DNA from 3 places in the Paenibacillus sp. FSL H8-0104 genome. Region 1 is predicted to be linked to each of the others. Evidence: riboswitches for the same ligand, from Rfam matches in the RefSeq annotation. Region 1 holds a riboswitch; each other region holds the start of a gene.
What was found. A riboswitch is a leader RNA that binds a small molecule or an ion and turns the genes downstream of it on or off. The one in region 1 is predicted to bind S-adenosylmethionine.

Region 1 (4,878 bases):
GGCAAAGCCTCGTGCGCCGCCCTCCAGCAATGTGATGTAATCTTCCAAAGCCTGACGTGTCGGATTACCCGAACGACTGTAATCATGTTGAGGCGGATTGAAGATATCAAAATGATGGAATGTTGATGCTTGGTAGATCGGTACACTGGAGGCTCCAGTCGTTTTGTCAATCTCATCGCCAAAATGGAGCAATTTGGTATCAAATTTCAACTCGGAATTGGGCTTGTTGTTGGACTCACTCATGAGTGCACGCCTCCTTCCACTTCCTGTTGTGCAGCTGTCAGAGCATTGCCGAGATCTGCAATCAGATCGTCCGCATGTTCAATGCCTACAGAGAACCGGAGCAGACGGTCATCCACACCTACGGCTTCACGAATTTCAAGCGGAATATCCGCATGAGTCTGTACTGCGGGATAAGTCATAAGTGATTCGACTCCGCCGAGACTTTCGGCAAAAGCAATGAGTTTGATATGACGCAGCAACGGTTCAACATAACGTGCATCCTTCACTTTGAAAGAGAAGATACCTGTGTTACCGGTAGATTGTTTGTTCTGTATCTCATACCCCGGATGATCGGATAGACCTGGATGATACACTTCAACCACCGCTGGGTGCTCAAGCAAGTATTTGGCAATAGTAAGTGCATTGTGCTCATGACGCTCCATGCGAAGAGCCAGCGTTTTCATACCTTTCATCAACTGGTAGGAGTCACTTGGAGATAATACCGCTCCAATGGAATTATGCAGGAACGCCATCTCAGCAGATAACGCCTCACCTTTGGTAATAATTAGTCCGGCGAGCACATCATTATGTCCGCCCAGATATTTGGTAGCGCTATGAATGATGATATCGGCACCCAGTTCAATCGGACGTTGGAAAAATGGAGTCAACAACGTGTTGTCAACAATGGTCAACAGGTTGTAACTTTTCGCCCAGGAAGCAACGGCTTCCACATCGGTGATCATCATCAGTGGATTGGTTGGTGTCTCAATAAATACAGCTTTGGTATTCGGCTGACGAACCTTCTCCAGTGCTACAAGGTCATTCGTGTCCACATAACTAGCAGTTACGCCGAAACGGGACAGAATACGTTCCAGCAGACGATAGGTTCCACCATACAGATCCAGCGATACAATCAGATGATCCCCTTGACCAAACATGGCAAAAATCGTTTGCAGCGCAGCCATTCCCGAGCTACAGGCAAACCCTGCATCACCGGACTCCAGCGCTGCGGCGGCTTCTTCCAATACTTTACGGGTTGGATTAGTCGTACGAATATAATCAAACCCCGTGCTTTGTCCAAGCTTAGGGTGGCGAAACGCAGTGGATTGATAGATCGGAAAGTTAATGGCGCCTGTTACCGGTTCATTGATGGACCCAATTTGTGCTAAGCGGCTTTCGATTTTCAACTTGTTGTTGTCTTCCATTGCTGCATCCTCCTGTAATCTCGATTAGATTTGCGGGCCAATATCGTAAGGTGTTTCTTGATACACATAGTAATTGAGCCAGTTAGAGAATAATAAGTTGGCATGAGCGCGCCAAGTAGCTGGTGGCACACGGGAAGGGTCGTCATTCGGATAATAATGCCTAGGCAATGCGATATCCAACCCTTTGGCTGCATCCCGGTCATACTCCCACTTTAATGAGAACGGGTCATACTCGGCATGTCCTGTGGCAAAAATCTGTTTGCCGTCTTTGGTAGCAACCAGGAAGATCCCCGCTTCCTCGGATTCAGCCAAAATCTCTAAATTCTCATTCTTTTCAATATCTTCGCGTCTCACTTCCGTATGACGGGAATGTGGAACGTTGAATACTTCATCGAATCCACGCAACAACGGAACATGTGGTTTATTGATGGTATGTGGGAAAACGCCAAAACACTTTTCATCAAGTGCAACCTTGGGTACGTCAAAATGATGGTATAAACCTGCCTGAGAAGCCCAACATATGTGGAGGGTTGAAGTCACATTGGTTTTGGTCCATTCGAAGATCTCCTGGATTTCATTCCAATAGTTCACGTCTTCGAAATCCATCTGTTCCACCGGGGCACCCGTAATGATCATTCCATCGAAACGACGGTGCTCAATCTCATCAAAGGTTTTATAGAACAGATCCAAATACTCTTGAGACGTATTCTTCGACGTATGGGATTTGGGATGTACAAGAACGACATCCACCTGAATAGGCGTGTTTCCCACCAGACGAAGCAATTGTGTTTCGGTCGTTTCCTTTGTGGGCATCAGGTTTAATATAGCGATACGGAGTGGACGAATATCCTGCTGATATGCAGAAGTTTCATCCATGACGAAGATATTCTCTCCTTCAAGTACTTCTTTTGCTGGTAGAGTATCGGGTATTTTGATTGGCATAGTAAGTCTAACTCCTCCTTGTGCATAGATAGATGCAGCCACCCTTGGCTTGATGTCTTCACATCAATACAGTTATAGACTGCCTTGAGCTTGTAAAAACATTGAATTGCTCTTTCATCCAACGTTACAAACAACCTCAAGTTCCTTAGCGAAAATCACTGCTGAGAAGTCGGGGCATATAACAAAGACCTTCCTCGGATTTCGAGAAAGGTCATATGTAAAAAAGATATGCGCCTCTCTCATCTCTCAGTTACAACAGTGCCACTTGACACTTAGTCACTGCAAGAATTAGCACCGTGCGGTATACCGCCGGTTGCCGGGTTTCATCGGGCCAGTCCCTCCACCTACTCTTGATAAGATTTCGCTGTATTAGATTGTAATTAAATATGGTTCACCGTCTACTTTATTACATTAATGCCCTCACGTCAAGATGCAGTTCGATGTCTGCTTCCCAGATCGGAACCGTTCATCATCCGTTGTCATACACTGCCTCAGGGCGCGAAATAGACACATTTTTGCGCTTGAAAGCACCTTGTACCAGCGGTATACTAAACAAGGTGTTATAAACCCTTATGTGAGAGGTGACATATTAAATGGATGGCGACCCGAGGCCTGACTGGCAGCCGAATTCCGACAAACTGCATAGAGAATTGACATCAGCATGCCGGCAGCGGGACGTGACTTCCGTTTGATTATATAGTGAACGCAGCCCTGATCTCCAGGCTCCGCTGCCGACCGGCTGATTTGTTCTTTTTGCGCCCATAATGATAATATCCGCCAAGTTGGCGGGTGCAGAAGGAGTAGATTAACGATGAAAATCCGGTTGGTTAACAACGGTGTATTTATTCCGGTGGACGACATTCAGCAGGCGCTGACTCCACCAGCGGAAGGATTTTACTGGATTGATGCAGACGTAGACGATTTGGCGGTACTTCAGCCGCTGTTCTTGATGCATGATCTGGCTGTGGAAGACTGTCTTAGTGACGAAGAACAACGTCCGAAGATTGAAATTTATGAGAACCATTATTTTATTGTGATTAATAGCATCCGTTTTGATGATGAAGAGATATTTCTACGTGCGGTCAACCTGTTTCTCGGCAGACATTTCATTATTAGTGTTACCAAGCACAAGGTCAGCGAATTGCGTACACTGAAACCCATCCTGTGGGAACAGGAAATCAGTACACCGGATCGTCTGCTGTATTTGCTGGTTGACTTGATTGTTGATAATTATTTCACCGTAGGTGACCGAATTGAAGCACGGATCGAGAAGCTTGAGGAAGACATTCTGATGCACACCAAAAAGTCACATCTGAATGAAATCATCGGGCTACGCAGTGAGATTCTGTGGCTGAAAAAAGTCCTTGGACCTCAGAAAGAGGTTATTAACACCTTGAATAAAAAAGATCTGCGTCTCATCGATGATCAACTGCAAAAGTATTTCAGTGACATCTATGAGAATGCTGTAAAAATATCTGAAACCTTTGAGACTTATCGCGACCTGATGGGCAACTTGCGAGAAGCCTACCAATCCAGTATTGCGAACCGGGCGAATGAGATCATGCGTGTATTTACCGCCATTACCACGGTCTTCATGCCGCTGACAGTCATTACCGGTATATACGGCATGAACTTTACGAATATGCCAGAGCTTAACTGGAAATACAGCTATTTTGTTGTGATTGGTCTGATGGTTACACTGGGCCTGAGCATGTTCTTCATTTTCCGCAAGAAAGACTGGGTATGAACTTTTATGAAATAACAAAGACGAAGCGCTCCTCCGGGAGAAACGCCTCGTCTTTTTTCATTTCTGATTATTAACCAACATTCTTCTCTGTCTCTGCGTGCCGACGGAAGCGGATTCGAATCATGCGCAGTCTTTCATAGACCTGCTCCAGACTTCCTCCATCGGGTTTCTCTCCTCCATACACCTTATGTAATACTGGCTTCAGGAACGTATCTCCCAGCTCCTCATACGCACTCCATACGGCCTCTTGTTCGTTCTCTGGCATCACTGCCAGCTCCACATCAAGAAGACAATCGGTGTCATAACCTTCGTGATCCAGTGCCTCTAACAGCTCAACCAACTCGCGTCGGGATAATCCGGATCGATTAACAATCTCCTCTAACGTATACCCTTCCTTCATGCCTTCAAGCACCTGCTTACGTGTGGTGAACTTATCAAGTTCCTGCTTGTACTTCTGCTCTCTCTGCTTGTATAACCAACTCTCATACTCTTCTTCCTTCAGCGCCGTGTATACCCAGTCCAGCGGGAATGTCGTTGAACGCTCCAGTCCGGTTGTAATCTCCATCCATTCCGTACCATACTCAGTTGCTTTGCTCTCTCCTACGCCCGGAAGTTGCATCAGTTCATCCAGCGATTGCGGAACAAAGGCACTGATCAAACGCAGCAGACGATTTGTTGCAATAAAATACGGTGCCTTCCGGTCAGACACAGCTCTCTTCCTGCGCCATGTGCACAGATCCGTATATAATTGCTCATTGCCGT
Region 2 (4,878 bases), 3.7 Mb from region 1:
GCATCCTTGTTGTCCTCACGGGAAACGAGGATGTTCGCGTATGGGTTACCTTGCAGATCTTCGATCAGCAAAGCATCATTCGCCGGATTCAGGTTCGCTTCGAGCGCATAGTTAGCGTTGATGAATACCAGATCCGCTTCATCCAATTGACGAGGCATCATGGCTGCATCCAGCTCAATGATATCCAGGTTCTTCGGATTGGCTGTGATGTCTTGAATCGTAGATGAGATATTTGTGTTGTCTTTCAGCGTGATAATGCCTTCCTTCGCAAGTAACAACAGTGCACGTCCACCATTGGATGGGTCATTTGGAATTGCTACTTTTGCGCCGTCTGCCAATTCATCCAAAGACTTAATCTTTTTGGAGTATCCGCCAAAAGGTTCAACATGAACAGGTGTTACAGAAACGAGGTTGAATCCACGTTCTTTATTCTCTGTGTCCAGATAAGGTTGGTGCTGGAAGAAGTTTGCATCCAATTTTTTGTCAGCAAGTTGCTGATTGGGTTGTACATAGTCATTGAACGTAACGACTTGCAAACGAATACCTTGTGCTTCCAGTTCAGGCTTGATGCTTTCCAGAATCTCTGCATGTGGTGTAGGTGAAGCTCCAACTTTCAATTCAACTGTACGAGGTGCACCTGCTGAATTGTCTGCGCCGCTATCGGCGTCCTTGTTGTTTCCGCAAGCTGCGAGAACCGCAATCAACATAAGACTAAGTAGAGCAAAAGACCATTTTTTCATGTGTAAAACCCCTTCTCTAATCATTTTGTCATGTGGCATCCGCATTATTGCATAACCATCATGTTATCTATGTGTTATTTCCTGGTGAAAAATGTAACCAAGCGATCTCCAGCCATCTGGAGAATTTGCACTAGAATGATCATCGACACTACGGATATAATCATGATCTCATTTTGATAACGGAAGTATCCATAGTTGATTGCCAGTGTTCCCAGACCTCCACCACCAACCATGCCCGCCATCGCCGTATAGGAGACAAGCGTAACGATGGTGATCGTTATACCAGCAAGCAGTCCAGGCAGTGCCTCAGGCAGTAACACCCGTCTTACAATCTGTCCGGTCGATGCACCCATCGACTGTGCCGCTTCAATGACACCCCGATCAACTTCTCGCAACGTCGTCTCCACCAAACGAGCAAAATAAGGAGCTGCTGAAATCACCAAAGGAGGTATAACGCCGAGCACCCCCGTAGCTGTACCGACGAGTATACGAGTGAATGGAATAAGAGCAACAATCAATATGATAAATGGGACTGAGCGCAAAATATTCACAATCAGGGATAGTATAGTGTACACTGCCCGTGACTTAATCGAAGCAGATCGGGCTGTCATGAACAGCAGTACTCCGAGCGGTAAACCTAAGATAACGGTAAACAAGCCTGATACACCCAAAATTTGCAGTGTCTCAATGGAGGCTTTACCAACCTCTTCCCAGCGAACTGTTGAAAAATCCATCTAACGAAGCACCTCCACATCAAGTCCCTCAGCGGTTAATTCTGATATCGTCCGATCAATCGCATTTGAATCACCCTCGAACCGAACGGTCAGCTGCCCATAAGGAACCTGTTTGATCGTAGAGATTGTACCTTGCAGGATGGCAAAATCCACGCCTGTCTTACGTACCGTTCTAGACAAAATCGCTTCATACGTTTTGTTACCCAGAAAGGATATCTTCACAAGTTTGGAAGCAGCACCTGCCTGCAATTCAACGCCTGCATTTGCCAGAGCGGTCTCTTCCAGAGCAAGTCCAGCTTCATGGTCACGCATCATGAAGTCCCGCGTGATCGCATGCTGTGGCTTCAGGAACACGTCTGTTACAGGTCCTTGTTCCACAATGCCACCTTGATGAATGACAGCCACCTTGTCACAGATGTTCTGAATGACATGCATCTCATGTGTGATCAGCACAATCGTTAGGTTGTACTTTTCATTAATGTCGAGTAATAACTTCAGGATTGAATTTGTCGTCTGCGGATCAAGTGCCGAAGTAGCCTCATCACAGAGAAGTACATTTGGATCACTTGCAAGTGCTCTCGCAATCCCTACACGTTGTTTCTGGCCACCCGATAATTGAGCCGGATATTTGCTGCTGTGGTGCTCCAGACCAACCAGTGCAAGCATTTCCTTCACTTTGCGATCAATGGCTTCCTTGGGTGTATTCACAAGCTTTAGTGGAAAAGCTACATTGTCATATACCGTTGCCGAAGATAACAGATTAAAGTGTTGAAAAATCATTCCGATCTTGCGTCTCTGTTGCTGCAATTCGGTTTTGCTCAGTTCAGTCAGGTTAATTCCGTCAAGCCATACCTCACCCTCCGTAGGCCGTTCCAGCAAATTAATACAGCGAATCAATGTGCTTTTGCCCGCTCCGGAATGGCCAATCACTCCGTAGATTTCGCCCTTTTGGATGCTCAAATTCAACTCGGATAACGCTGTTGTAGATTTTGTTCCTTTGCCGTACGTTTTCGTTAAACCTTTTAATTCAATCAATCGCACTTGCCCCTTTCCAACCACCTACTTGTATCTTTACCCGATCTAAAGGAAAACTCCCCTTAAAGTACAAAAAAAGAGCCCTTTGCAGATACAAAGAGGGCTCTTCACGTGAAAGAATATACCTTCTCATCTGCCAAAATCGTGTCTTGCACCATTTTGTAGGAATTAGCACCTAACATCTATAACGAACGATACATGTATCATGTCATTACAAATCGGTTGCCGGGCTTCATCGGGCCTGTCCCTCCGCCGCTCTCGATAAGAAATATGTTGTTGTAGGATTTTATAAGTTCATGTAGTTTATGCTTTATAATGTGAACGTAACTTCCAAAAAATCAGTTATATCCGTGTAACATTCGATTGAAACTCAGTATATTCCAAGTATTCCGATTTGTCAAAGGGAATTATTTCTTTTCCATATTTTATTGATATAACTATAAGAGGCTGTTAACGTTTCACAGACCATATCGACACCCTGACGCATTTCCTGCACATGCTGATTCAGATCCTCCAATTTCACTTTACCTTGCAAGGTCTGGTGTAACTGCCACAGGTCATCGTGCATTTCTGAGTTCATGTAGTGAATTTCCATATTACGTCGTTTGCGCAGCTTGCTCATCGGCTCACGATAAGAGTCCTTGATCTGTATTAATTGCAACGCAAGATCATGATGTTCCCTCGCATAGTCGAACTGCCTTAACATTGTGAAATAAGAAAAATGCGCTTTGGTATTTGAAGTATTCAACTGGAATATTTCATTTAATACCGTGCCGACTTTATCCAGAATGGCAAAGCAGCGGATAAAGCCATCTTTGTAGAAATACACATACCGTGCATACTCGGCTTTTTCAGTCGGCGTCATATCATCCGTTGATCCTGCAACGACCTTTTTACGAAAATGAGCAGCAGCGAAACAGCTTTGCTCCAGTTCATCCAGTGAGGAGATGAGTCCCTGAGTCCACACATACAGTTTCCGATAGTCATGCGTGGGATCATGGTCCACATGCATTTGTCGTTGAAATAGCTCAAGCGTATGCGCCATTGCGTCCATCGCTGCCTTCAATTTACCTTCGTTTATACGTGGCTTTTCCCCCAACAACGTTCGCAGCATATCTAACCTCCTCTTTTCCAAATCAACAAGAATTCATCACCGTAAACGAAACATCATTCATTCCGTGTAATTGCTGCTTGCCATAGGTTGCCCTGATCCCTCTGACATCAAACAAAGTCCACCTGTCCAATGATGTACATCACTGGATGGTGGACTTTCATATTTAAAAACGATTAGCCGGGCGATGTAGCTTGTACACCAGGAAACTCATATACGTTAAGACTCCGAACAATATGGCGATATCCAGCATATGAGCAAGAGCTACGAACATGTATACTTCCGGACGGTTCATTGTCACCATCATGAAAATACCAATGACTACTTGCATCAGAATAAGAACAACGGATACCACACCCAGAGTACGCATTTCCTTGTTGTCCGGATGATTACGGTAAGCGAAATGACCCAGGATTGCGATAACAATCACGAGCGACGCAGCTGCTGCACGGTGAGCAAAAGCAACCGCTACCCCACCCGAAAGCTCAGGAATAATCTGACCGTTACAAAGCGGAAATCCAGAACATCCGCCGGCAGAATCCGTGTGACTCACAAATGCACCTGTGTATACCACGAGATATGTGTAAATGGTGGAGAACCAGACCAGATTCCTGAATTTTTTGCTAACCCGAGGGTATTTATTCAGGCGCTCCAATCCGCCATCTTTGGCCTCCTGCCTTATGCCCAGCGCCATCATTAGAGAACTCGCAAAAGCAATCAGTGCAAAACCAAAATGCAGTGCCATGACTGCTGAAGATTGGGAGAAGACAACGGCAAAAGCCCCCATGATTCCCTGGACGATAACAAATACCAGAGTTAAGAAAGAAAACAATTGCAGGTCACGGCGTGACTTGCCAAACCGCAGAAAAGCAACAAACGAGGCAATGGACAACAGTCCAGCCAGTGCACTTACAGCGCGATGGGAATATTCAATGAGTGAAGCCACAGTATGTGCGGGAACGAGTTTTCCGTTACATAAAGGCCATTCTGTTCCACAGCCAAGGCCTGATTCCGTTTTGGTTACGATGCCTCCACCAAAAGTGGCCAGAAACATGACAAGACAGGTTAATACGGTTAACCATTTAAACAAAGTTAAGTGTTTCAATTTTTTCTCACCCGCTGTTGGTTTAAGATGGCGAAGAATATTCTCCGCTTGTTTCGGTACTTTGACACTTATTTCACAACTAAATTCATTATAACGGATAAAATGTTCATTGACGTCGCGCTTTGTGACAAAATGTTAACGTCTGGTGAAATA
Region 3 (4,878 bases), 4.0 Mb from region 1:
GCGATCTACTGTACGATCTGTTATATGCTCCTCATTCTCTACGTTCTCGGAACGTACCGAAGGAGCTTCTACAAGCTGACCTGTCGAGCTTTCTCTCCCTACTAAACTACTCTGCACTTCTGCCCACACGTCATCTCTCGCCTGTACAGCCAGTTCCACCGTCTTGCGGATCAGCTCCAGTGCTGACTGTTCATCGATCCCTCTCTTACGGAAACCATCCACCGTCGCCTGATAACTGGATGTAATCGCACAGTCGGCTCCTGCTCGAAAATAATCTGCATGGACCTGAACAATAACATCCGGATTCTCAAGCAACACACGAGCAGACCATAGTGGATCATCGAGATCACATCCATGCTGTTCGAGTTCCGTAGCCAACGCTCCATCCAGAATCATGACCGGATGTTCACGAAGGATCTGTTCTATGGGGTTAGTCTGTTGTTCTTGCGTCATGTACTTGTCCTCTTTTCTTATTCACACGTTCTGTCAGATAATAAGCAGCGTAACATACTGCGATAAACGGAACCCCACAATACAGCGCAATTCGCTGTGTCGGGTCAAAGGCAATACCTATGCATGAAGCCAGGCATAATATAAATGAAACAATTGGTACCACCGGATACAGTGGTGTGCGGTAGACCAGATCTTTGACCGCATGTCCTTCCCGGATATATTGTCTGCGGAACATGTATTGGGAGGCACTGATACTCATCCATACTGCAACGACAGCCAGACCTGAAATGGAAACCAGTGTAATATACACGGTACCTGGCGCAATGATGCTGGACAGCAAGGCCAGCGCACCACCCACCATACTAATCAGAAGTGCATTCAGCGGTACTCCGCTTTTGGTCAATTTGGCAAACCACGGAGAGATCGTTCTTTTGTCAGCCAGAGACCAGAGCATACGTGAAGATGCATACAGGCCTGAATTGGCAGCAGAGAGAATCGCCGTCAGAATAACAAAGTTCATAATGTCTGCTGCATAGGGTACACCCACCCGCTCCATTACCGCTACAAACGGACTTTCCAGTACACTGGCATCCGACATGGGCAGCAAGGCCGACAAGATAATAATCGTTCCGATGAAGAAAATAACCAAACGCCACAGCGTTGTATGAATAGCCTTTGGTATCGTCTTTTCCGGGTTCTCCGTCTCACCGGCGGCAATGCCGATTAACTCGGTGCCTGAGAAGGCAAAGTTTACAGCAAGCATGGTCATCAATATCGCTGTAGCCCCATGAGGGAACCACCCGGATGCGGTAATATTCGATAGAAATGGAGCCGGTTCAGAATCCGCCATGGGAATGAACCCAAACATGGCTGCGCCACCGATAATAATGAAGATTACGATAGTCACTACTTTTACAGATGAGAACCAGAACTCGGATTCCGCAAAAAATTTCACCGTTAGAGCGTTAAACAGAAAGATCATCAGTGCAAAAACCGCGCTCCATATCCATACGTTTACCGATGGGAACCAGCGCTGCATAAGCAATCCGGCGGCTGTGAATTCGGAGCCAAGCGCAACAGTCCAGGTTAACCAGTATAACCAAGCCACCGTGTAACCTGTTGCCGGTCCGATATATTTGGCTGCATAACTATGAAATGCTCCCGTCTCTGGCATATGAACAGACAGTTCACCAAGACAGAGCATCACCAGATATACAACGATGGCTCCAATCAGATAGGACAGAATGGTTCCCAGTGGTCCCGCCTGCTGAATCGTGTAACCTGAGCTGAGGAATAATCCCGTTCCAATGACTCCTCCGAGAGAGAGCATGACCACATGCCGTGCCTGCATTTTCCGCTGAAAATGCCCTTTGTCGTTGTTGTTCTCCATACCTGCTGCTCCCCTACTTCTTCATCCAGAAAAAACAAAAAAGACCCACTCTGCCTAAAGAGTGCGCCGTTACTGACAAATAAAAACAAACGCTCCTATCTATCAGGCTTTCACCCGCTGGAATTAGCACAGTATCCTTCAGATCTGTTGCTGAGGTTTCTAAGGGCCAGTCCCTCCACCTCTCTGGATAAGAAAATGATTTTTTACTAATATAGCGATCTATCATGAATGTGTCAACAATTAAATAATATATGGCACACCTCGCTATTCGGTGGAAGACCCCGGATTCGTGATGGTGGTCTTTACCTCATAGGTGATCGGCACGGTGCTAAAAATTTTATCCCAATCGTCTTTGACTTTTTTCCATGTTTTAGGTTCTTTGATACGTAAGCTATCCCGAAAATCCGCAACATCTACTTTATAGGTATGCTGCAGTTTGTATAACAACTGTCGAATCTGTTGTTTGGCAAGTTCAGCAAATTCTTTTTCCAATTCACTGAGATACGCACCTTTTTCCTCTTCCTCGGGAGCACGCCAATCCTCCATCAACCAGCCTTCGGATTCAGTTTTCACATGGAATGAAATATCATCGCCAACCACTTTTGGAATTATTGTTGTTTTTTTCTTCTTCATTTCATATACAACAGTGAACCCCTCTTTATTGTATGTCTTCAAGATACCTCCTTTTTCTTTAGGTCTGAGCCAAGATAGCCCTTCTAGATCCGTTTGGCTGAGTTCCCCGATGAATTTTGTTGTTTTCCCATCAAAGATACTGGCACCGGAGAACTTGTCCTCTCCATTGAAGTTCAGTACATTCTGGAGCAAAAAGCTGGAACCGGATTGCATTTGTGCATCTAATTTGGAGAGTAGAACGGGGTCCAGGATTTTATTGGACAAGTATGAATTACCGGTAATACCTGTAAGATAAAATGCTGGAATCCGGGAAGGATCATCTGAAGTCAGTACATCAACAGCGCGATGATGGCTAATCAACACCAGACAGTTAGGACGAATATCGTTATCCCGAAGTACAAAATCCAGCAGCTGGTCCAGACCATACTTTTTGGCGATATCCTTGGACACAACGATAACCTTCAGATGATGTCCGATGAGCGGATGATCTCGTCTCAGTGCAAACTGACGAAAGATTTGTAGCAAGGAATCTCCGGTAAGCTGTTCATTGGAATAGGACGTTTTACCAGAAGCAGGCGAACCGGATTGTTGGCTCTTCTGACTGCTGGAATTACCGGGAGCAATCTGTACCGTGGCTGTCACATTGTTCTGCTTGGAATACCCTCCTCCCTGATTGGCGATGTTCTCCTCAAATTCCGTCTCTTTGCCGATATCGATCCCGAGACCAACGTAGACACTTAGATCCTCTATCTCTCGACTGCTCCAACATCCGGATATCGTTAAGAGAATGCATAATACAGTGGCTAAGCGTAACAACATGCGGAATGTAATCATGCATGCTTGCCTCCTTTTTTGCGAATCAGACTTAACAACAGTAGTACCAGAGGTAAAATTCCAAACAAAAATACGGACACATTGCCTAGCATATCTCCTAGTACGAAGGTATCATCCACTGTTTTGGGTATCATTGCTGTCAGATAAATGAACGGCAGCAGGCCGTACATGATGCCTTTGATTTTTTTGGAACGAAACAAATCACGAATACCCACCGAAGCGCAGTAATGTGTAATTGCTGTAGTCGAAAAGATTTGCATAATCCAGATGACCAGCAATAAGGATTCAAAACGCTCGAATATCAGACCCTGGATTTCGAAGCTTCTTACCAAATCCAGCGTTGGCCAGGTTCGAGTTTTGATGCCATCGAGCGATAAACTGCCTATAACCATCACCACCGTGATCAAGTAGATAATAGTGGATATGAGTATCCCCCAGGTCATCGCTTTATTGCTCTTCTTCGGATTTTTCATATAGGCAGTCATGATTAACATCACCTCATAGCCCGTATAAGATAATAGTGAAGGCTTCAACCCTTGGAAAACGGGCATAATCCCATCACCGAGGACGGGTCTCAGATTGCCAATCTCGAATAGCTGATTACTAAGCAAAATTTCAATCACAAATATAATAATCGTAATCGGAAGGATGATCTCAAACACGCGTACGATAACGCCAAGCCCGCCTGAAATCATATATACACCGATCCACATGAAGACCATCACAATCGCCCAGGTGGGGGTGCGTTCGAGCAGATACATCCCAGTTACTTCAGCCATAACTCTGATTTCGAATGCGGCAATAACTATGAAATACATAATCATAGACAATCCCAGTATGTAAGCAATCCAGCTGCCCGTAATCTCACGGGTGAACTGGAAGACGGTTTTCTCCGGAAATCTTCGACACAGGGTAACCAGAATTATTCCGACACCTATGATAATGAATCCAGATAGGATAATGGAAATCCAGACATCGGGTGTTCCGACAGCTTTGCTGGTCGTTCGAGGTAACGTCAATATCCCGGCACCAAGCATGTAATTGACAATAATTACAACAGCCTGTGTCGTGGTTAGCTTTCCTTGGGAGCCATTCACTTTAGTTCACCTCCAGACCTTCAGTAGATGGAATTCCATTTATTTTTTCCGATCATCATCGATCGGATTAGTCATTTTGGGACGCATTCTCATCATATTTAGCGGTGCACGGATAACAAAATCCTTCCATTCATTCATGTGATAGGGAACGGCTGGTGCAACATAAGGTACGCCAAAGCTTGAGAGTCGTGCCAGATGTGTACACACAAGCAGAAAGAACATAACCACGCCAAACAATCCGAGTACGGCTGCGCTGAACATAGCGGCAAATCGTAGAATCCTTAGCGTTAATCCCGCACTATAGACCGGAATCGTAAAGGAAGAGATGGCTGTTACCGCAACGACAATGACCAGAAATTGGCTTATTATTCCCGCTTGCACCGCTGCTTGTCCAATAATCAGACCTCCTACGATACCCATCGCTGGCGCAATCGGTTTGGGCAAGCGTATCCCAGCCTCCCTCAGAATCTC

Region 2: it holds a riboswitch for S-adenosylmethionine, as region 1 does, so the genes downstream of both, NST38_RS25165 (methionine ABC transporter ATP-binding protein) here and metA (homoserine O-acetyltransferase MetA) in region 1, are expected to answer to the same signal.
Region 3: it holds a riboswitch for S-adenosylmethionine, as region 1 does, so the genes downstream of both, mmuP (S-methylmethionine permease) here and metA (homoserine O-acetyltransferase MetA) in region 1, are expected to answer to the same signal.

Annotation. Positions count from the first base shown of each region.
Region 1 is NZ_JBBOTC010000001.1:2,007,267-2,012,144, reverse strand. Features, by position in the region: gene NST38_RS09190 (trans-sulfuration enzyme family protein) at 1-243, opposite strand, end outside; gene NST38_RS09185 (PLP-dependent transferase) at 240-1,427, opposite strand; gene metA (homoserine O-acetyltransferase MetA) at 1,452-2,369, opposite strand; SAM riboswitch class I at 2,606-2,729, opposite strand; gene corA (magnesium/cobalt transporter CorA) at 3,181-4,116, shown strand; gene NST38_RS09170 (HRDC domain-containing protein) at 4,187-4,878, opposite strand, start outside.
Region 2 is NZ_JBBOTC010000001.1:5,712,361-5,717,238, forward strand. Features, by position in the region: gene NST38_RS25155 (MetQ/NlpA family ABC transporter substrate-binding protein) at 1-740, opposite strand, end outside; gene NST38_RS25160 (methionine ABC transporter permease) at 815-1,474, opposite strand; gene NST38_RS25165 (methionine ABC transporter ATP-binding protein) at 1,475-2,509, opposite strand; SAM riboswitch class I at 2,636-2,777, opposite strand; gene NST38_RS25170 (Cthe_2314 family HEPN domain-containing protein) at 2,907-3,623, opposite strand; gene NST38_RS25175 (COX15/CtaA family protein) at 3,787-4,674, opposite strand.
Region 3 is NZ_JBBOTC010000001.1:5,996,177-6,001,054, forward strand. Features, by position in the region: gene mmuM (homocysteine S-methyltransferase) at 1-453, opposite strand, end outside; gene mmuP (S-methylmethionine permease) at 431-1,843, opposite strand; SAM riboswitch class I at 1,936-2,037, opposite strand; gene NST38_RS26535 (Ger(x)C family spore germination protein) at 2,108-3,310, opposite strand; gene NST38_RS26540 (spore germination protein) at 3,307-4,407, opposite strand; gene NST38_RS26545 (spore germination protein) at 4,447-4,878, opposite strand, start outside.